Linked DNA regions of Hydrogenophilus thermoluteolus. The protein of the gene in region 2 interacts with the protein of the main gene of each other region in a pairwise test. Links are inferred from orthologs where the notes say so. Each region holds a gene or a part of one and is shown on either strand. Other genes may lie near its edges.

Evidence for each region.
Region 1: the proteins of ftsZ (region 2) and zapD interact in binary tests that used the Escherichia coli proteins (3 or more experiments, as listed by UniProt). The link is inferred for Hydrogenophilus thermoluteolus from one-to-one orthologs.
Region 3: the proteins of ftsZ (region 2) and rlmN interact in binary tests that used the Escherichia coli proteins (3 or more experiments, as listed by UniProt). The link is inferred for Hydrogenophilus thermoluteolus from one-to-one orthologs.
Region 4: the proteins of ftsZ (region 2) and HPTL_RS00510 interact in binary tests that used the Escherichia coli proteins (3 or more experiments, as listed by UniProt). The link is inferred for Hydrogenophilus thermoluteolus from one-to-one orthologs.

Annotation. Positions count from the first base shown.
Region 1 is NZ_AP018558.1:576,472-581,339, forward strand. What follows is about bases 1,028-4,026. They hold zapD (cell division protein ZapD), read right to left. Parts: upstream 2,910-4,026; coding sequence 2,145-2,909; downstream 1,028-2,144. Other genes in these bases: HPTL_RS02815 (ATP-binding protein), read left to right, coding at 1,028-1,117; HPTL_RS02820 (Nudix family hydrolase), read left to right, coding at 1,114-2,151; coaE (dephospho-CoA kinase), read right to left, coding at 2,906-3,589; HPTL_RS02835 (SPOR domain-containing protein), read right to left, coding at 3,586-4,026. In the rest of the region: mltA (murein transglycosylase A), read right to left, coding at 1-222; more of HPTL_RS02815, read left to right, coding at 239-1,027; more of HPTL_RS02835, read right to left, coding at 4,027-4,611; HPTL_RS02840 (TrpB-like pyridoxal phosphate-dependent enzyme), read right to left, coding at 4,636-4,868. UniProt on the Escherichia coli protein: Cell division factor that enhances FtsZ-ring assembly. Directly interacts with FtsZ and promotes bundling of FtsZ protofilaments, with a reduction in FtsZ GTPase activity.
Region 2 is NZ_AP018558.1:824,391-829,138, reverse strand. The notes cover bases 1,092-3,970. They hold ftsZ (cell division protein FtsZ), read right to left. Parts: upstream 3,195-3,970; coding sequence 1,989-3,194; downstream 1,092-1,988. Other genes in these bases: ftsA (cell division protein FtsA), read right to left, coding at 3,241-3,970; lpxC (UDP-3-O-acyl-N-acetylglucosamine deacetylase), read right to left, coding at 1,092-1,975. Also shown: preprotein translocase subunit SecA, read right to left, coding at 1-329; HPTL_RS04040 (DciA family protein), read left to right, coding at 372-881; HPTL_RS04035 (hypothetical protein), read right to left, coding at 843-1,025; more of lpxC, read right to left, coding at 1,028-1,091; more of ftsA, read right to left, coding at 3,971-4,458; HPTL_RS04015 (cell division protein FtsQ/DivIB), read right to left, coding at 4,455-4,748. UniProt on the Escherichia coli protein: Essential cell division protein that forms a contractile ring structure (Z ring) at the future cell division site. The regulation of the ring assembly controls the timing and the location of cell division.
Region 3 is NZ_AP018558.1:448,078-452,751, forward strand. What follows is about bases 1,367-4,171. They hold rlmN (23S rRNA (adenine(2503)-C(2))-methyltransferase RlmN), read left to right. Parts: upstream 1,367-2,097; coding sequence 2,098-3,246; downstream 3,247-4,171. Other genes in these bases: HPTL_RS02180 (hypothetical protein), read left to right, coding at 1,367-1,545; ndk (nucleoside-diphosphate kinase), read left to right, coding at 1,665-2,090; HPTL_RS02195 (tetratricopeptide repeat protein), read left to right, coding at 3,247-4,062; HPTL_RS02200 (helix-turn-helix domain-containing protein), read left to right, coding at 4,056-4,171. Outside these bases: elongation factor P maturation arginine rhamnosyltransferase EarP, read right to left, coding at 1-1,017; more of HPTL_RS02180, read left to right, coding at 1,093-1,366; more of HPTL_RS02200, read left to right, coding at 4,172-4,674.
Region 4 is NZ_AP018558.1:105,315-110,154, reverse strand. Bases 746-3,716 are described here. They hold HPTL_RS00510 (rod shape-determining protein), read right to left. Parts: upstream 2,766-3,716; coding sequence 1,725-2,765; downstream 746-1,724. Other genes in these bases: gatA (Asp-tRNA(Asn)/Glu-tRNA(Gln) amidotransferase subunit GatA), read left to right, coding at 3,154-3,716; gatC (Asp-tRNA(Asn)/Glu-tRNA(Gln) amidotransferase subunit GatC), read left to right, coding at 2,867-3,157; mreC (rod shape-determining protein MreC), read right to left, coding at 880-1,728; mreD (rod shape-determining protein MreD), read right to left, coding at 746-873. In the rest of the region: mrdA (penicillin-binding protein 2), read right to left, coding at 1-349; more of mreD, read right to left, coding at 346-745; more of gatA, read left to right, coding at 3,717-4,635; Asp-tRNA(Asn)/Glu-tRNA(Gln) amidotransferase subunit GatB, read left to right, coding at 4,649-4,840. UniProt on the Escherichia coli protein: Forms membrane-associated dynamic filaments that are essential for cell shape determination. Acts by regulating cell wall synthesis and cell elongation, and thus cell shape.

The DNA.
Region 1 (4,868 bases), 250 kb from region 2 along the record:
TCCCAAACGGTTGGGTTTGTGGCGTATGATCGGGGCAGTATAAACGAACGCGGGGAGGATTGTGCGATGTGGGTGGCTGGGATCGAGTTGCTCGTGGTCGCGGTGCTGGTTGGGATCGTGTGGTGGGCGACGCGGCGGCGGCCGTAGCGCGTCACACGCGCCGGGATCGGTACAATGCGGCGTGTTCGTGTGGAGGAACGCAATGGTTTTCGATCGCAACATGATGGCATGGGAAGCGATGGTTCCCATTTTGGAGCGGATTGCGGTGGCGCTCGAAGCGACGAACCCTGGGGCCCCGCTCGTAGCGCCCGACTGGGCCGCTGCCGACGCTTTTTGGTTGCGGAGGGTTGGGGTTCGGGTGAGCTTGGAGCCCGTGCGCCATCCACACCGACTCCGTTTGGCCGATCTGCGTGAGATCGACGCGCAAAAAGCGCGTGTGGTGGCGAACACCGAGCAGTTTTTGCGCGGGTTGCCTGCGAACAACGTGTTGCTGACCGGAGCGCGCGGGTGCGGCAAGTCGTCGCTTGTCAAAGCGCTCTTGACCGAATATGCCGCGCAGGGGTTGCGCTTGATCGAGATCGAAAAAGGGGATCTCGTCGAACTGCCCCGTCTGTTGGAGCGGGTTGCAGACGCCCCGTGGCGCTTCGTGCTCTTCATCGACGATCTGTCGTTCGAGCCGGGAGAGGCAGCGTACAAGACGTTGAAGAGCGTGCTCGACGGTTCGGTTTGGGCGCAGCCCGAGAATGTGCTGATTTACGCGACGTCGAACCGCCGCCACCTGATGCCGGAGTATTTCAGCGAAAACGAAGCGACCCGACACGTAGGCGGCGAGGTGCATCCCGCCGAGGCAACGGAAGAGAAGATTTCGCTTTCGGAGCGCTTCGGGCTCTGGGTGTCGTTCTATCCCTTTTCCCAAGCGGCATACTTGGAGATCGTGGCGACCTGGTTGCGCCATTTTGGTGCGAGCGACGCCCAGATCGCGGCGGCACGGCAAGAGGCGCTGGTCTGGGCGATCGAGCGCGGGTCGCGTTCTGGCCGGGTGGCGTGGCAATTCGCGCGCGATTGGGCGGGACGGCATGGACTGGGTGCAGAGCGCACCGAAGGGCACGAGCGATGAAGCGCGTGGCGGTTGCCGCGGCCGTGCTGTGGAACGAGTCGGGTTCGGTGCTCCTCGGGCAACGTGCGCCGGACACCTTCTATCCCGGTTATTGGGAGTTTCCTGGCGGGAAAATCGAAGCGGGGGAAACGCCGCGTGAGGCGCTCATTCGCGAACTGCGCGAAGAGTTGGGGCTTGAGCTAACCGCAGCGCGCATCGCCCCCTGGTTGTGTCGCCGCCACCGCTACGCGCACGCCGATGTGACCTTGCACTTTTTCCAGGTCTGGGGGTGGCGTGGTACGCCGCAACCGCACGTCCATGCGGCGCTGACGTGGCAGACGCCCGGCGCGTGGTCGGTGGCGCCGATGCTTCCGGCGAACACGCCGGTAGCCGAGGCGCTTGTGCTGCCGCGGTTGATGGTGGTCTCTCAGGTTACGGCCGCATCGAGAGGCGCGCCGGTGGGTTCGCCGGCGTGGCACGACGCTGCGGCGCGATGGGCGGCGTCGATTCAGGCGGCGCGTACCCACGGCGCGGTGATCGCGCAAATTCGGGAAAAGCGGCTCGATCCGGGGGCGGAGGCGGGTGGTGACGCAGCGACAGCGTGCGCCCGGTTGGGAATCGAGCAGTTGGTGGCGATCGCACGCGAAGCGGGTGCGGAACGGATCGTCGTCAATGGGCCGCCCGAATGGGCGGAAGCGGTGGGTGCCGATGGGTGCCACCTCTCGGCGCAGGCGGCGCGGGCGCTTCTGGCATGCGGTGCGGGGCGGCCCGTAGCGCAGGACGGGATGCTTTTAGGCGTTTCGGTCCATGATGCCTCGGAACGGGCGGTGGCGGAAGCGCTGGACGCCGACTATTGGGTGGTGGGGCCAGTCGCTGCGACCCAGACCCATCCGGAGTGTTCACCGTTGGGGTGGTCGCGCTTTGCCCAGTTGATCGCGGCGCCCCCCGTGCCCGTTTTTGCGATCGGGGGGCTCACGGCAGCCGATTTGCCGCAGGCGCACATGCAGGGGGCACACGGGATTGCGGCGATCCGCGGTTGGTTGCGGGGTCAATAGCAGAGGGTGAGCGCGAAGGGAAAAGTTTGGGTGCTCACCGCTTCCGTGCCGATGCCGCCTTCGTCGGTCACGGGGATGAAGTGGAGGTTGAACTGGTATTTGTTCGCGGAAACCTTGGGAACGACGCGATGCGCGGCGTCGATCCACACTTGGATGAGGCGGGGGAGTCTCCCGTCGAGTGGTTGCTGGTAGCAGCCGTTGGCTGCGGTATGGGTCTGCGGCGTGCTTTGTGCCCGCAGGTGCGCCAAGACGCAGGCAATCGCGTCCAGGAGGGGGTGCAGCGGTTGCGCCCAGGCGTCGAGATCGGCGCGCCGTTTTTCGGCGCTCTGGTTGAGCCAGAAGTGGTAGGTCGGGAGGTCGAACGCGCAGACGCCGCCTGAGACGTGCGCGCGGGTGCGCAGCGCGTTCAAAAGCGGCTGCGCGCGCATCACGTGGTCGATCCGTCCGGGTTGCTGGCGCAACGCGTCGATCAGTGCCAACGCCTGGGCAACCGGTTCGTGCAGCGCGATGCGGCGCGGCCGTTGGCTCGTCGTTTCCTGAGCGGTCGGTGCGGCACAGAGGGCCTCCAACGCGGCGATGAGGTGCCGCTTGAGGTCGCTGCGTCCGGCGATATCGACGCATTCGAAGAGCGCCATCAGGGCGGCGTGGTGGTCGTCCGGGGTGTTCGCCTGAGCGAAGTGGCGCCAACGGCTCCACGTGGCCTCCAGTCGCAACCAGGTGCGTACCTGTTCGGTGAGCGGGAATTCGAAACGGATCATCGTACGGCTCCCCGCGTAGCGCCTTCTGCTGCTACGCCGCCTGGCGCTGCGCCTTCTGCCACAGTACCTCCCGCTGCAGCGAGGTATTGCCGGTGCAGCGCTTCGATCTGCGCTTCGAGGTAGGCGCGGTCGCCGCTATTGTCGATCACATCGTGCGCCGCGGCCAGCCGCTCGGCGCGCGAGGCTTGTGCCGCCAAAATTGCGGCGATCTGTTCCTCAGGTAACCCCGAACGCGCTTTGACCCGGCTGATCTGCTGTTCCTGCGGGCAATCGACCACCAGAAGGCGGTCGATGAGCGTTTGGTACGCCCCGGTTTCGACAAGAAGCGGCACGACCAAGATGAGATACGGGTGGTGGGGCGCCAGCGCGCTGATCCGGTGGGTGACGATATCGCGGATCATCGGGTGGAGAATCGCCTCCAGCCGTTTGCGTGCTGCCGGGTCGGAGAAGGCGAGTGCGCGCATCGCCGCTCGGTCCAACGCACCGGTTGGGGTGAGCACCTGGGTGCCGAACGCCTTACGAATCGCGGGGATCGCCGCGCCATTTGCGGCGGTGAGTTCGTGGGCGATCGCGTCGGTGTCGATCACACCCGCGCCCAGGTGCGCAAAGTGTTCGGCTGCCGTGCTTTTACCGGAGCCGATGCCGCCGGTGAGCCCGACGAGGTAGGGTTTTGGGGTCATCGGCACGCCTCCCAGTTGTGGCGGGGTAACCGGGCCTGCGCTCGACCCAAGAAGCGTTCCAGGGCCGGTTCGGGCCCTTTGGCCAGAATCGTGAAGTGCTCCGATTGGGTTCGGGGCAGAATCTCGATCTCGCTCACCCCTTTTTGCCGCAGCAGCCGCACCAGATTTTCGGCGCGATCACGGGTGCGGAAAATACCCAAGGAGATGCGCCACTGATGGGGGCCGGGGTCCCGCACGATGAAGAGATCGGTTACCCCTTTTTGCCGCAGGGTTTCCGCTTGTTGTCGGGCCCGTTTTTCATTGGCCGCTTTCGGAGTAGCCACCCACCACGATTCGACCACCGGTTCCGCCGTTGCGGTGAGTTGCACACCGGGTACGGTCTGGGCCAGTTCGTCCAAGATGCGGCGTTCGTCCGCAGTGGCGTCCGTTCGGCGGCAAAGCAGCACGGGCGTTTTGACTGTTGGTGTTGTTGGCGGTTGTGGTGCCACAGTGTTGGAAGCTGGATGCGTTTCGTGCGCGGCGTGCTCAGGCAAAGGGGATGCGGGCTGAGTCGGCGTGGATGGTGGTTGCGGTGCCGAAGCGGCGGCAGGTTCCTGTGCCGGCGCTACCGCTTCCAGAGAGGGTTGAGGCTTGTCTTGCGCGATCGTATCGTGCGTAATGACCGCTGGAGGGGGGGGTGCGGTAGGGGCCACCAGTGCGGCTGCTTCGGTTTCCGGCGCTGCGCCGGCCAGTGCCGCAGTGACCGGGTCGGCGGGGCGCGCAGCCACTTCCGATCGTGCAGTAGCGGGGGGCGTTTGGGGGGGTGTTATTGGCGATTGGGCTGCCGCTACTGCGTCGCGGTGGGTATGCGCGCCATCCGGCGTGTATTCGACTACGGTTGCGGCAACGAGTTGGAGCGCGTCGCTGCGCAGGGGTTGCGGCAGCGGTTGCGGCCGCGGCGGTTCAGGAAGCGAGACGAGGCCGCTTTGCGCGGCGAAAAGCAGCGCGTTGATCACCAAGAGGAGCGCGATCGCGAACCGCATTGCTTGCGACTGCCGCAACTGCGGTCACGCGGTCGGCGCAGCGACTTTGGGGAGATGCGCCAGCGACGCTTCGATGGCTTCGGCGGGGTATTCGAAGTCTTCGAGTTCGCCGCGCAGATATTTGTCGTACGCGGAGAGGTCGAAGTGGCCGTGTCCGGTGAGGTTGAAGAGGATCACCTTTGGTTCGCCGCTCTCTTTGCACGCCAGCGCTTCGTCGATCGCAGCGCGAATCGCGTGGCACGACTCCGGCGCGGGGA
Region 2 (4,748 bases):
AAAGTCTTCCCCTCACCGGTGCGCATTTCGGCGATTTTCCCTTGGTGCAGCGCAATGCCGCCGATCAACTGGACGTCGAAATGGCGCATCCCCAGCACGCGCTTGCCCGCTTCACGGACCACTGCAAACGCTTCAGGCAGCAGCGTGTCGAGCGATTCGCCGTTGGCGAAGCGCTGTTTGAATTCCGTGGTTTTGTTTTGCAATTCGGTATCGGAGAGACGGGCGGTTGCTTCTTCGAGGGCGTTGATCCGCGCGACGATTCCGCGGTACTGTTTGATCAACCGGTCGTTGCGGCTGCCAAAGATCTTTTTCAAAAGCTTCGCGATCATGCTACATTCCAAGGCGATTACGCGTCAAAGGTGAAGTGTATCATGTCCTTTCAGCGTCTTCCGGAGGCGTTCGCGGGCGAATCGCGTCTGCGCGAATTGCAGCGTCAAGGGTTATGGTTGTGGCAAGTGCAGCAGGCGCTGAGCGAAATCCTGCCGCCCGAGTGGTGCGCGCAATTGAGCGTCGGCCGCTTCGAGGGGGGACAATTGACGGTGATGAGTCCGTCCGCACTCGTCGTCGCGAAATTGAAACAGATGACCCCAACGCTCATCGCGGAACTGGGTCGCCGCGGCTTTGCCGTCACGGCGATCCGCTGGCGGGTGCGGCCAGAGCTCGTGCAGACGCTCGCGCAACGCCCGCAAGCGCCGGCACATGCGCCACGCGGGTTGAGCCAAGCTGCGATCGCGGCGCTCACCGAGCTGCGCGCGCAACTTCCCGCAGACGACCCCTTGGCACAATCGCTCACCGCGTGGCTTCGCCGCGCGACCGAAAACGCGCCCGCTGCGAGCCCCCAGTCACAGCGCGACGAGCCGCTCGAGCAGAAAAAGCAGTAAGTAGAGAAGCAGGATCGCGCCGCCTACGCTCGCGCCGCGCAGCGCCCAGCGCACCCACCGCCGCTCACCGGTCACGAAATAGGCAGCAAGCGCCACGAGCACAGCCAAAACGGTGAGGACGAGGACGATACGAAACGCAATCACCGTCAAGAAACCGGAACGGCGTCAGGTATCGGCAGGAGGGAGGGGCGGCGATGGGGCCAGCCAACGCGATGACCCGCGGAGCTGGAATCGGTAAAGGTCACCCACTCCCACGCAGTTTGGTCGGCCAGAAGCGCGCGCAAAAGCCGGTTGTTGAGCGCATGCCCCGATTTGTACGCGCGGTAATGGGCAAGCAGCGGGTGCCCCAGCACGTAGAGATCCCCAATCGCGTCGAGGATCTTGTGGCGGACGAACTCATCGGGACTCCGTAGGCCGCCGGGATTGAGCACCCGAAATTCGTCGAGCACCACGGCGTTCTCCAGGCTGCCACCGCGCGCAAGCCCCATCTGGCGCAACTGCTCGACCTCATGGACGAAACCGAACGTACGGGCACGCGCCACCGCGCGCAAGTAGCTCTCTTCGGCAAAATCGACGACCGCTTCCGTCTTCGACGCGGCGATCGCTGGATGGTCGAATTCGATCTGAAACGAAAGCCGGAACCCGTCGAACGGCTCCAACCGCGCCCATTTGTCGCCATCCTCGACCACAACCGGACGCTTCACGCGGACAAAACGGCGTGGTACCGATTGTGCGACCGTCCCTGCCTCCAGAAGCAACAAGACGAACGGCGCCGCGCTGCCATCCATGATCGGCACTTCGGGGCCATCGAGTTTGATCGTAACATTGTCGACACCCACCCCTGCAAGCGCAGAGAGGAGGTGCTCGATCGTTCCCACCCCGACATCCCCGCGACGAATTCCGGTGCAGAGACGGGTCTCCGCCACCGCGTCGGCGGAAATGGGGATCTCCACCGCGGGGGAATGGTCGATCCGTACGAATCGAATTCCGGCATCTGGGGGAGCCGGGAGCAGACGCAACGCGACCTTGGCTCCACTGTGCAATCCCACGCCAACGGTCTGGACGGGACGAGCGAGCGTTCGTTGCGGGATCACGGACGCGCCCCGTTCAGTCGTTTTGTTTGCGCAGGAACGCAGGGATGTCGAGTTTGTCCATGCCCTTGCTCGCCAACTGCTCGGCGAACGAGCGGACCGGTTTGCGCCCGGTGGCACGTGACGAGCGGATCACTTTGCTCGCTTCCGCTGCCGCTGCGCTCGCGGAACGACCATTCGGCGCTACGGCATGCGTAGCCGCAGCACCATAGGTACCCGTCGCACGGGCCTCTTCCCAAAGGTCGGACGTAGTCTGACGACGCCCCGCCCCCAGTCCTGTCGCGACGACAGTGACCCGAATTCGGTCTTCCATCGCGTCGTCGAAAACGGTGCCGTATTTGACGAACGCCTCCGGCGCGGCATAACCCTGAATCGCCCGCACGGCGTCACGCACTTCGCTCATCTTGAGCGAGCTGCGGCTTGCGGTGATGTTGATCAAGACACACCGAGCGCCAGAGAGTTCGGTCCCCTCAAGGAGCGGGCTCACCGCTGCCTGTTCGGCGGCGACGCGGGCCCGATCGACTCCGCTTGCCTCTGCCGAACCCATCATCGCCCGTCCCATCTCCGCCATCGCGGTGCGCACGTCTTGGAAGTCGACGTTCACCATACCGGGAACATTGATGATTTCGGCGATCCCGGCAACTGCGTTTTTGAGGACATCGTCGGCGGCTTTGAAGCACGCTTCGAACGGGGCATCGTCGCCGAACACTTCCAGCAGCCGATCGTTCAAGACCACAATCAACGAATCGACGTGGCGCGTGAGCTCTTCGATCCCGCTTTCAGCAACGCGGTCGCGATTTTCGAATTCGAACGGTTTGGTGACCACCGCAACGGTGAGGATCCCCATCTCTTTCGCGATCTCAGCGATCACAGGCGCCGCACCGGTTCCTGTTCCCCCACCCATCCCGGCGGTGATGAAAATCATGTGCGCACCGTCGAGCGCTTCGGCGATTTGGTCTCGACTTTCGAACGCCGCTTCCCGCCCCGCTTCCGGTTTCGACCCGGCACCGAGACCACTGCGTCCCAATTGGACTTTGGTTGGCGCGAGCGCACGGGAGAGCGCTTGCGCGTCGGTGTTGATCGCGACGAACTCGACGCCAGCTACCCCCTCACGGATCATGTGATCGACCGCGTTACACCCGGCCCCGCCGACGCCCAAAACACGAATGACTGTTTTCGCCTCTGCCGATTCGACCACCTCTTCCAATGCGTGCAGTGCCATGACCCTTCTCCCTGACTTTGTTCGATTCTAACCGATTTATCGCCAATCAACGATTTTCTGTGCCAAAAAACCAACGCAGCAACTGCGCGAACCACCCGGACCGCCGTTTGGTCCAAACCGCAGCATCCCCCCATTGTGCGTGCAGCAGACCACTGACCGCAGCATACGCAGGATCCTCCCACTTTTCGGCTTCATTGCTCAAATAGGGAATTCCCACTCGCGCCGGTGCTCCGAAAACGGCTTCCGCCAGATCCGAAATGCCGCTCAATTTCGCGCTTCCCCCGGTCAGGACTACGCCGGCGCTGATCTGCTCTTCGAGCCCCTGCTCGCGCAGCGTTTCCAACGCCATTTCGAAAATCTCCTCGACGCGCGGGTGGATCACGTCGACGAGCCGCTGCCGCGCCAAACGCCGCGGGGGGCGGTCGCCAATCGCCGGGGCATCGACGAACTCATCCATCGCCACCCAGTCGTAGGATGCCGCGCCGTACGCACATTTGAGCCGTTCCGCGTCGGCAGCGGGGGTGCGCAGCGCCATCGCGATGTCATGGGTGATGCGATCCCCACCCAGCGGCAACGCGGTGCAATACCGAACCGCTCCTTGCGCATAGACCACCATATCGGTCGTCCCGGCGCCGATATCGAGGAGCAACACGCCCAGCGCTTTTTCGTCTTCGGTAAGCACCGCTTGCGCCGCAGCCAGCCCTTGCACCATCAACGTGGTCAAATTCAACCCCGCGCGACGAATACATTTCACCAAATTGTGCGTTGCGCTCTTCAATCCGGTGACGACATGCACCCGTACCGCCAGTTTTCGTCCGCTCATCCCCACCGGGTTCGCGATTCCGCCCAGATCGTCGAGTACGAACTCCTGCACCAGCGCGTGCAACAATTGGCGATCTTCGGCAAGCGGCAGCTGTTTGGCGGCCTCCAAGACGCGCGCGACATCCTGTTCGGAGACTTCCGCACCGTGCACGGGCACGATCCCTTCGTTGTCCAAGCAAGCGAGGTGTGCGCCGCTGATCGTCGCGCGTACCTCCGAAAAGTTCGTTTCGATTTTCTCTTGCAACGTTTCGGCAACGCGAGCAACCACGGCCAACGTGGCGTCGATATTGACGACCATGCCGTGCCGCAACCCCATCCCTGTGGGCACTTCGACCAGGTGCAAGACGTCGACGCCCCCCTCGGGGCGTCGGCGTGCTACGACCGCTACGGTTTTCGCGGTACCGATATCGAGGGCAAGAAAAGGGGCTGTCCGTTCGCTCATCCGTGTCTATCCTGTTCGGCTGCGGGCGCAGGGGGTAACGAGACCGCGAAAGCCTGATCGTGGCGCAAGTCGACGCGGGTTGGCATCGCCCCCAAACGGCTGACCAACTGCGGCCAACGCTGGCTCAGCCACGCCACCCGCTGTTTCGCTGCTGCAGGTGAGGCGACGGTTCCCAGGAACCATTCGACGGGTTCGACGAAGGTCACCGTGATCGCACCCAATGGGGACAGCGTGATTCCGCTGAGGTGTAACGTATCGGGCAAGACTGGTGCAACCACTCGAAGGTTGCG
Region 3 (4,674 bases), 380 kb from region 2 along the record:
CGCCCAAGCCTCCCATTCGGTGAGCGCAAGACGCCAGTCGTGCGCGTCGGTAATCCGCGTTTCGGTATCGGTCAGTGGCCAGTGGCCGCCAAAGCGGGTGCGAAATGCTTCGGCGAATTGTACGTGTGCGCCGTCGGCACGCCGGTAGGGACTCCAGACGAACGGACGTGCGGCCCATTGCGCGCGTACGAACGAATCTTCTCCGCGTACCCAGTTGAGATGGCACAGCGTGAGGAGTCGATCGTAGTCGTCTGGGGCCAGGAAGGGGATGGGTTGCCAGACGTGTGGGGTACCCGGCCAGGCTTGCGGTGATTCGTCGAGCGCGATTCCGGCGGCGGCAAGCGCCTGCCGTGGCGCACCAGGTGGAACGAAGAGGAGCGTCGGTGTTGGGTCCGCAGCAAGTGTAGCAAGTAGCCCCGAGAGCGGCGCATCGGCGTAACAAAAGAGCGAGACGCGACGATAGCTCAGGGCAGACAGCGGGGTGAGGCGCGTGAAAAATACGGCTGCCTCTGTGTCGGACCATTCGGCAAAACGGGATAGGAGATCGGGTTCGCGCAAAAGCCCTCCGCATCTCGGTTCGAATCCGGGAATGCACCATTGGGCGTCGAGCGGCAGTCTCGGGTGGGGACTGCTGAGCCCGTGGACGCTGCCAGCCCAGGGCTCGGTAACCAGATGGTCGAGGACGATCCATCGTGGGGGGTGCGGGCGGCGTGCTGCGAATGCCGCTAGCCACGGGTCGCTGAATCCGCACGCAAACGCTTCGATCATCGCGTCGACTTGGGACACCTGGTCGCGATCTTCTGCCGTTGGCGCCGAACGGTGCCAACGGCGCACGGTGAGCGTGGGCGGACAGGAGATTCGCGCTACGAAAGATTGTGCCGCCTGCCAGTCGTCAATCCACCAGACAACCTCGTGTCCCTCTTGTGCGCAATATCTGGCCACACGCCAGGTGACGCCGATGTCGCCCCAGTTGTCGATGCGTGCGCAAAAAATAGCGATTTTTTTTCGGGAAATCAAAAGGGTGTCGATTGGTTGTTCCGGCAAGGAATGGGTGTATTATAGAAAAGATAAAGTTCAACAGGAGTGGTTCCAATGGTTCGAAAAGTGGGGATTGGGTGCGCCTTGTGGCTCATCGCGGCCCAGTGGGCTTACGGATCGGCTCAGAACGAGTCGGGCGAATTCACGCAACTCGATTTGCGCTTACCCACAGGGGTCTATCGCTGCGCCTACGGGGAACCTTTGGTGGGGATCGAGCGAAGCAGCGAACTCAACGAAAGGGTCAAAGTTCACTATCAAGGGCGAGTGCATGAGTTGCGGCGGGAGGTCTCGAAGTCAGGGTTGCCACGCTTTTCCGATGAAACGACGGGGCTTTTGTGGATCGATTTGCCGTGGAAGAGTGTGCTTTTGAATCTCAAGAACGAGCGCCCCATTGCCAACGACTGTACCTTTGCACCGGAGCTGGCCCTAGCGCAACTCGATAAGAGGGGTGCGGCAGAGCGTTTGCATCAAGAGAAGCGCGTCAAGAAGGTTGCGAAAAAACACTGATTCTCCTTTTGGCGTTGCTGCGAAAAGCGCCCGAGCGGCGGGCAGGGAGACAGCGGGTTCTCTTTTACCTCCTGGCGTACGGGTACGTTATAATCGCACTTTTTTGTGGAGAAGGAAGCATGGCAATCGAACGCACGCTCTCGATCATCAAACCCGACGCCGTCGCGAAGAATGTGATTGGCAAAATCTACCAGCGTTTCGAAGACGCCGGGTTGAAAATCGTTGCGGCGAAAATGGTGTGGCTTTCGGAGAAAGAAGCGGCGGCCTTCTACGCCGTTCACAAAGAACGCCCTTTCTTCAATGACCTGGTTCGCTTCATGACCTCCGGGCCGGTGATGGTCCAGGTGCTGGAAGGGGAAAACGCGATCGCGAAAAACCGCGAATTGATGGGGGCAACGGATCCGAAGAAGGCTGCGCCAGGGACGATTCGTGCCGATTTCGCCGAATCGATCGATGCGAATGCCGTCCATGGTTCCGACGGTCCCGATACGGCACGTACCGAAATCGCTTTCTTCTTCCCGGAAATGGCGATCTATTCGCGCTGACCGCCGAATGAAAGAGACCGAAGCTGCCGTGGCTGACGCGGTGCCGACCAATCTCTTGGAGCTGACGCGTGAGGAGCTCGAAGCCTGGTTCGTCGCGCAAGGAGAGAAGCCCTTTCGCGCGCGCCAGGTCTATCGCTGGATTCACCGCATGGGCGTTGCAGAGTTTGCCGCGATGACCGATGTCGCGAAAACCTTGCGGGCGCAGCTGGCGGAAACCGCGTCGATCACGCCGCCTCGGGTGATTTCGGACCGCGTCTCGAGCGACGGGACGCGGAAATGGCTCTTGGACGTCGGTCAGGGCAATGCGGTGGAGACCGTCTTCATCCCGGAACGCAGTCGGGGAACGCTCTGCATCTCGACCCAAGCAGGCTGCGCGCTCGAGTGCGCGTTCTGCGCCACCGGCAAGCAAGGTTTCAACCGCAATTTGACGACCGGCGAAATCCTAGGGCAATTGTGGCTGGCCAACCATGTGTTGGGGCCAGCGTACGAGCACGCTCGGCTCGACGACGGCGATTGGACCGACAACGGGCGCGTGGTGACCAACGTCGTGATGATGGGGATGGGGGAGCCGCTTGCCAATTACGATGCGGTGGTGCGCGCGCTCAAAGTGATGCTCGACGATTTCGGCTATGGACTGTCACGGCGCCGGGTGACGGTATCGACCTCAGGGTTGGTGCCGGCGATGGATCGGTTGCGCGTTGAATGTCCCGTGGCATTGGCCGTTTCGCTGCACGCGCCCAACGACCGTTTGCGCGACGAATTGGTTCCGATCAACAAAAAGTATCCGCTCAAAGAACTGATCGCGGCGTGCGAACGGTATCTCACCGCGTCGCCCCGCGATTTCATCATGTTCGAATATGTGTTGCTCGACGGGGTGAACGACAACCCGCGCGATGCGCAGGAGTTGGTCGAGCTGACCCGCGGCCTTTCGTGCAAATTCAACTTGATCCCGTTCAACCCCTTCCCGGGAAGTCCGTTCCGACGCCCAGCGCCGGAGCGTGTCCGTGCGTTTGCCGAGCGGCTGATGGCGGCAGGGCGCCTGACGACGATCCGTCGCACCCGTGGTGACGACGTCGCAGCGGCGTGCGGCCAATTGGCGGGACAAGTCCAAGATCGGACCCGTCGTTCGCTGCGCCTGGTTGCCGCGGAGGGGTGAATGAAGTGGAGACAGGTCGTTTGTGGGGTCGCAGCAGCGTTCGCGCTTGCGGGGTGCGCTTCCGTTGCGACGCCACCGCGCGCGGGAATCGCAGAGGGGGCTTATCCCGCCCCCCTCTTGGACCAAACGGCAGAGCGCCCTCAGGATAAGGAGCGCAAAGCCCGCATTGATCTCGCGCTTGCTTATCTCGAACTGGGGCGAGTCGATGTCGCACTCGACGAAATCGCAAAAGCGCGCGCGCTCGACGCCTCTGACCCGCTGGTGCCCTATGCATGGGGGTTGGCCCATCTGGCGTTGGGGGATCGTGCAACCGCAGAAAAGAGCCTAGAAGAAGCGCAGCGACTCGCGCCCAACGATCCGGACATTCTGCATGCGCTCGGCTCGCTCCGTTGTTCCGCAGGCCGTTTCGAGGAGGGGTTGGCGTTGCTGCACCAGGCGGCGATGAATCCCTACTATCCGCGGCGCGCCCGTTCGCTTGCGAACCATGCGTGGTGCGCTTGGCGTGCTGGCGATGAATCTGCGGTTCAGAACGAGATCGACATGGCGCTCGCGCTGCAACCCGACGATTTCCTCGTCCAGGTTCGTGCGTTGCAATGGGCGGCGCGTAAACGGCAGTGGGCGATTGCGGATCGCCATTTGGAACGGCTCGTCCAGCGCGCGCCCGACGACCCGATGGTCTGGTGGCTCGCGGCCAATCTTGCGCACGCCAAAGGCGATCGTCTGAACGAAGCGCGCTGGGCCGAACGGTTGCGCCAAGAGGCGCCCAACCGCTTGGAGACGCGCAAATTGGAGCGAGGAGAGTGGGAGTCATGGTGACAGAAGAACGCGGCGCTTCACCAGAGGCGGTTGGCGAAGCGATTCGTCAGCTCCGGGAGGCTTCTGGTTGGTCGCGTGAAGCGCTTGCCGCCGAGCTGAAGATCGCTGTCCGGCAATTGGCCGCGCTGGAAGCGGGTCAGTGGCGCGAACTCCCCAACGCGATTTTCGTGCGCGGCGTGCTCAAAGGGATCGCGCGCTGGGGGAATCGCGATCCGCAGCCCTGGTTGGAGGTGGCGCAAGCCTGTTTCGCCGAATCGACCGTTCGCCTGACGCCGCCCAGCAACGCTGAGGGCGAAATCGTCGTGCGTCGCCCTTTTTGGCGTCATCCGGTCGTGCGCTTCGCAGGCGGTGTCGTCGTGGTTGGTCTGCTGCTCGTCGGATATCTGCAGTGGTTCGGGGTTTGGGAATCGGATTCGTCGATGACCGACGGCGTATCGTTACGCACGCCGCTCGTTACACCCAACGGCGAGACCAACTCGGCAGTCGTGGTCCTGCCGCCTACCACGACACCGGGCGGCACGCATGCGCCCACGGCCGAGACCCCGCCCGACTCCGGCACCGAAAAAGCGGTCTCGTCCGGCGTCGCATCGCGATCCGACGCAGACGGAGCCG
Region 4 (4,840 bases), 720 kb from region 2 along the record:
ACGACCGAATATCGTCGGCATCGATCGCCACAAGCTCAGCAAGCGAATTCAAGGTTGCGTCGAGATCTGGCGTGAGCGCCGGCGTCACTTCCAGCACATAAACCCCTTCGTTACGCGCAAGCGGCTTGCCGTTCCGATCGAAGATTTCGCCGCGCTGCGGCGGGATGGGCACCAAGGCCAGACGGTTGGCCTCAGCAAGCGCCGCGAACCGTTCGTGCTGCGCCACTTGCAGATGGTGCAATCGCCACAATAGGAGCGCAAACCCAGCGAGCATAACCAACGCGGCGACTGCCGCACGCCAGCGGGTTCGGCGCTGAAGTTGATCGAGGGAAGGCGTTTCCAGCGTCATACCCGATGCTTGGGCAACTCCGCACGCCACCGTTGCGGCCACAGCAACAACGCGTACCAGATGGGCCACACGAGTGCCATCCACAGCGGCGACAAGAGATACCCATAAGCAAAAATCCCGTCACCGACCACGAGCCAACGCACCGCCACCTGCACCGCGAGCGCCCCAGCCCACAACCAGACCAAGTGCACCGCTTGGCCAAAGGGGCCGAACCAGAGCACACGACTGCGCCACTTCTGCGCGCCCCACACCACCCAGATCGCGGCGAGCGCCGTCTGTCCCAACACGGCGCCGCGGCCCACGTCGAGCGCGATGCTCACGAGCAGGGTCAAACCGAAGCCCGTCCATGCGGGCGAACGCAACGCCCAAAACGTCAGCGTCATCAACGTCGCTTCGGGACCCCAAACCGTGGTCCAAGGACGGGGGATGAGATCGAGCGCCAACGCGCCCAGGAGCGTCACGATCATCCACGCTCGGCTGGGCGGCGACAGCAGTTCGCGCGAACGGTGGGTCGGCTGTTCCATCGTCGCTTACGGCGCCACCGTTTCGTCGCGCACGAGCACGAGCAACTGCCGCCACTGCGCTCCGGCTTCGAACGGCGTGACGAACACCAGCGGCTCGGCTTGCCCCCGTTCGATACGCGTCACGCGCCCCACAGGTAACCCGACCGGGTAGAGGCCGTCCAATCCTGAGGTCACCACCTCGTCTCCTTCGGCAACCACCCATTCGCCCAACACGTCGCGCAGCTGCAGTTCCCCCTCTCCGCGCCCCCACAAAATGCCGCGCATCCCGGTGCGCGCGACCATCACCGGGATCCGCATTCGCTCGTGCGTGATCAGCGTCACCTCACTCACCAACGGCTGCACCCGCGTCACCTGACCGACCAACCCCTTCGCCGCAGCGACCGCAAGTCCGGGTCGAATACCGTGGTTGCTGCCGCGGTCGATCACGATGCGACGGGAAAAGGGATCGGGCGAATCGTAGAGCACCTGAGCCGGGAGCAAACGGGTTCCGGGCATCGGCGCAAAGCCCAACAACGCACGCAGCCGGTCGTTTTCCCGCCGCGCCGCCGCGCCCTCCCAGATTTGCGCCGACAAGATCAGCAACTGGCGGCGCAGTTCGGCGTTCTCTTGTTGCAGCGCAACAACGTCGATCGTCGTTCGCTCCAGCATCTCCCAGACGCGAAACGGCCACTGCCCCGCAGCGACCAATGGTCGAACCAGCACGGAGACGCCATCGCGTAACGGTGTGAGCCAGTCGAAGCGGGCGTCGGCGACCATCACCGCGATCGCGACGAGCGTCGCCAACCACGCACGCGTCGTGAGCGGCAGCGACCGGCGGAACGAAAGGTGCGTCGCGGCCGAATCAGCCACGGTCATTCATGGGTGAAAATCGTATCCAGGAGATCGACCTTTTCGAGCGCCGCACCGCACCCCCGCGCAACGCAGGTGAGCGGATCGTCGGCGACGAAGACCGGCAACCCTGTCTCCTCCTGGATCAAGCGGTCGATGTCTTTGAGGAGCGCGCCACCGCCCGTCAACACGATCCCGCGCTCCGCGATATCGGCACCCAGCTCAGGCGGAGTCTGTTCCAACGCGATCTTCACCGCGGAGACGATCTGATTGAGCGGTTCCTGGATCGCTTCACGCACTTCGTTCGACGAAACCGTAAAAGCACGCGGAATCCCTTCGGCCAAGTTACGCCCCTTCACTTCGATCTCGAGCACCTCGGCGGTCGGAAACGCGGTTCCGATCGCTTTTTTGATCATCTCGGCCGTCGCCTCGCCGATCAACATCCCGTAATTGCGGCGAATGTAATTGACGATCGCATCGTCGAACTTGTCGCCACCGACACGGATCGACCCGGAATAGACCATCCCACCGAGCGCGATCACGCCGACTTCGGTCGTACCCCCGCCGATATCGACGACCATCGAACCGGTGGGCTCGGCAACCGGCAACCCTGCGCCGATCGCCGCGGCCATCGGCTCTTCGATCAGATAGACCTTGCTGGCGCCAGCAGCAAGCGCCGCGTCACGAATCGCACGCCGCTCCACCTGCGTCGACCCACACGGTACACAGATGATGATGCGCGGCGACGGTGCAATCAATTTCGACGCATGGACCTTTTTGATGAACTGTTTGATCATCTGCTCGGTGACGATGAAATCGGCGATCACGCCGTCCTTCATCGGGCGGATCGCCTCCAAATTGCCGGGCGTCTTACCGAGCATCTCTTTTGCGGTCTTACCGACCGCCTGGATCGTCTTCTTTCCGGTACTGGCATCGACGCGAATCGCTACCACCGACGGCTCGTCGAGCACGATGCCGCGGCCGCGCATATAGATCAACGTGTTGGCTGTGCCCAGATCGATCGCCAGGTCGTTGGAGAACCACGAACGCAAAAAGCCAAACATACGAATTCCTCGAACGAGAAGAAGCACCGATCGTGCTTCGCAAATGCCCATGCGATATGATACCCTACCGCGTTTCCGATTGTGACGACACGGTTCGAACCATGGCGTTTACCACCGAAGCGATTCACCGTTTGGCCGCGCTGGCGCGGCTTGCGCTTTCTGATGCCGAAGCCGAACAGATGGCGCACGAACTCGACGGCGTCTTCGCCCTCCTGGACCAACTGCAAAACGCTCCGACCGAAGGGGTCGAGCCGCTGGCGCACCCCTTGGAGCTCACGCAACGGCTGCGTGACGACGTCGTCACCGAACCCGACCGGCGCGACGCGCTGATGGCATTGGCCCCGCTTGCCGAAAACGGCCTCTACCTGGTTCCCAAGGTCATCGAATCATGAATGCGCAGCACCCCCTTACCATCAGCCAATTGCGCCGCGCCTTCGCCGAAGGGAAAACCACTCCCGAAGCGGTGGCGCGCGCAGCCTGCGAACGGGCGCACGCATTGCAGCCTACCCTCAACGCCTTCATCACGATCGCCGACGACGCGACGCTCGCCGCACGGCTGACCGAACTCGCTGGCGCATCCCAGGCCTCCGGGCCTCTTGCCGGGATCCCGATCGCGCACAAAGACCTCTTTTGTACCACGGAATTCCCAACCACCGCGGCGTCGAAAATGCTCGACGGTTACCACTCACCGTTCGATGCAACGGTCGTTACGCGTCTCAAAGCGGCGGGAACCGTGACGGTCGGCAAAACGAACCTCGACGAATTCGCGATGGGTTCGGCAAACGCGCACAGTTATTTTGGTCCGTGCCGCAACCCGTGGGCAACCGACCGCGTCCCGGGCGGTTCGTCAGGTGGCTCGGCCGCAGCGGTCGCGGCCGGGATCGTCCCCGCGGCGACGGGAACCGACACCGGCGGGAGCGTGCGCCAACCCGCAGCGCACTGCGGCGTGACCGGACTGAAACCGACGTACGGACTGGTGAGCCGCTGGGGGATGATCGCCTACGCCTCCTCGTTCGACCAAGCCGGAGTCTTTGCCCGCACCGCCGAAGATTGCGCGCTGCTTTTGCACACGATCGCCGGGTTCGATCCCCTCGACTCCACCTCGGCGGCCGTCGACGTTCCCGACTACGCTGCGGCGCTTGCCGCGATCGCTACAGACCGGCCACTCGCTGGCTGGCGCATCGGCGTTGCGCAATCGTTCTTGGCTGCCGATGGGCTCCAACCCGAAGTTCGCGACGCGGTCCTTGCCGCAGCGCGCCGCTATGAGCAGCTCGGCGCAACGCTCGTCGACATCCATCTCCCCCAAGCCGAACTGGCGATTCCCGCCTACTACGTCCTGGCGCCTGCGGAGGCGTCGAGCAACCTTGCGCGCTACGACGGTGTCCGGTATGGCTACCGCACCGCGCACTACGACGACCTTTTCGAAATGTACACCCGCACCCGTGCCGAAGGGTTCGGCTGGGAGGTGAAGCGGCGTATCCTCATGGGCACCTACGTGCTCTCTGCCGGCTACTACGACGCCTACACCCGCAAAGCGCAGCAGGTGCGGCGGCTGATCACCGACGACTACCGCAACGCGTTTGCCGCGTGCGACCTCATCCTCACACCGGTAACCCCCACCACCGCGTGGCGGGTGGGTGAAAAGAGCGACCCGGTAGAAGAGTACCTGGCCGACGTGTTCACCATTGGCGTCAATTTGGCCGGTTTGCCAGCGATCGCCCATCCCTGCGGGTTCGACGGAGCGGGCTTGCCGATCGGCGCGCAACTCATCGCCCCCCATTTCGGCGAAGCGAAACTGCTCGCCGCGGTCCATGCCTACCAGAACGCAACCGATTGGCACCGCGCGCTGCCCCCGGTTGCCGCGTGCTGAAGGAGCGAAAGCGATGAGCATGAATCGTTACGAAGCGGTGATCGGACTCGAAATTCACACGCAACTCACCACGCGCAGCAAGATCTTTTCCGGAGCGGCAACCGCGTTTGGCGCCGAACCCAACCGGCAGGTGAGCTGGATCGACGCGGCGTTGCCCGGTACCCTTCCGGTGCTCAACCGCGAAGCGGTGGCGTGCGCGATCCGC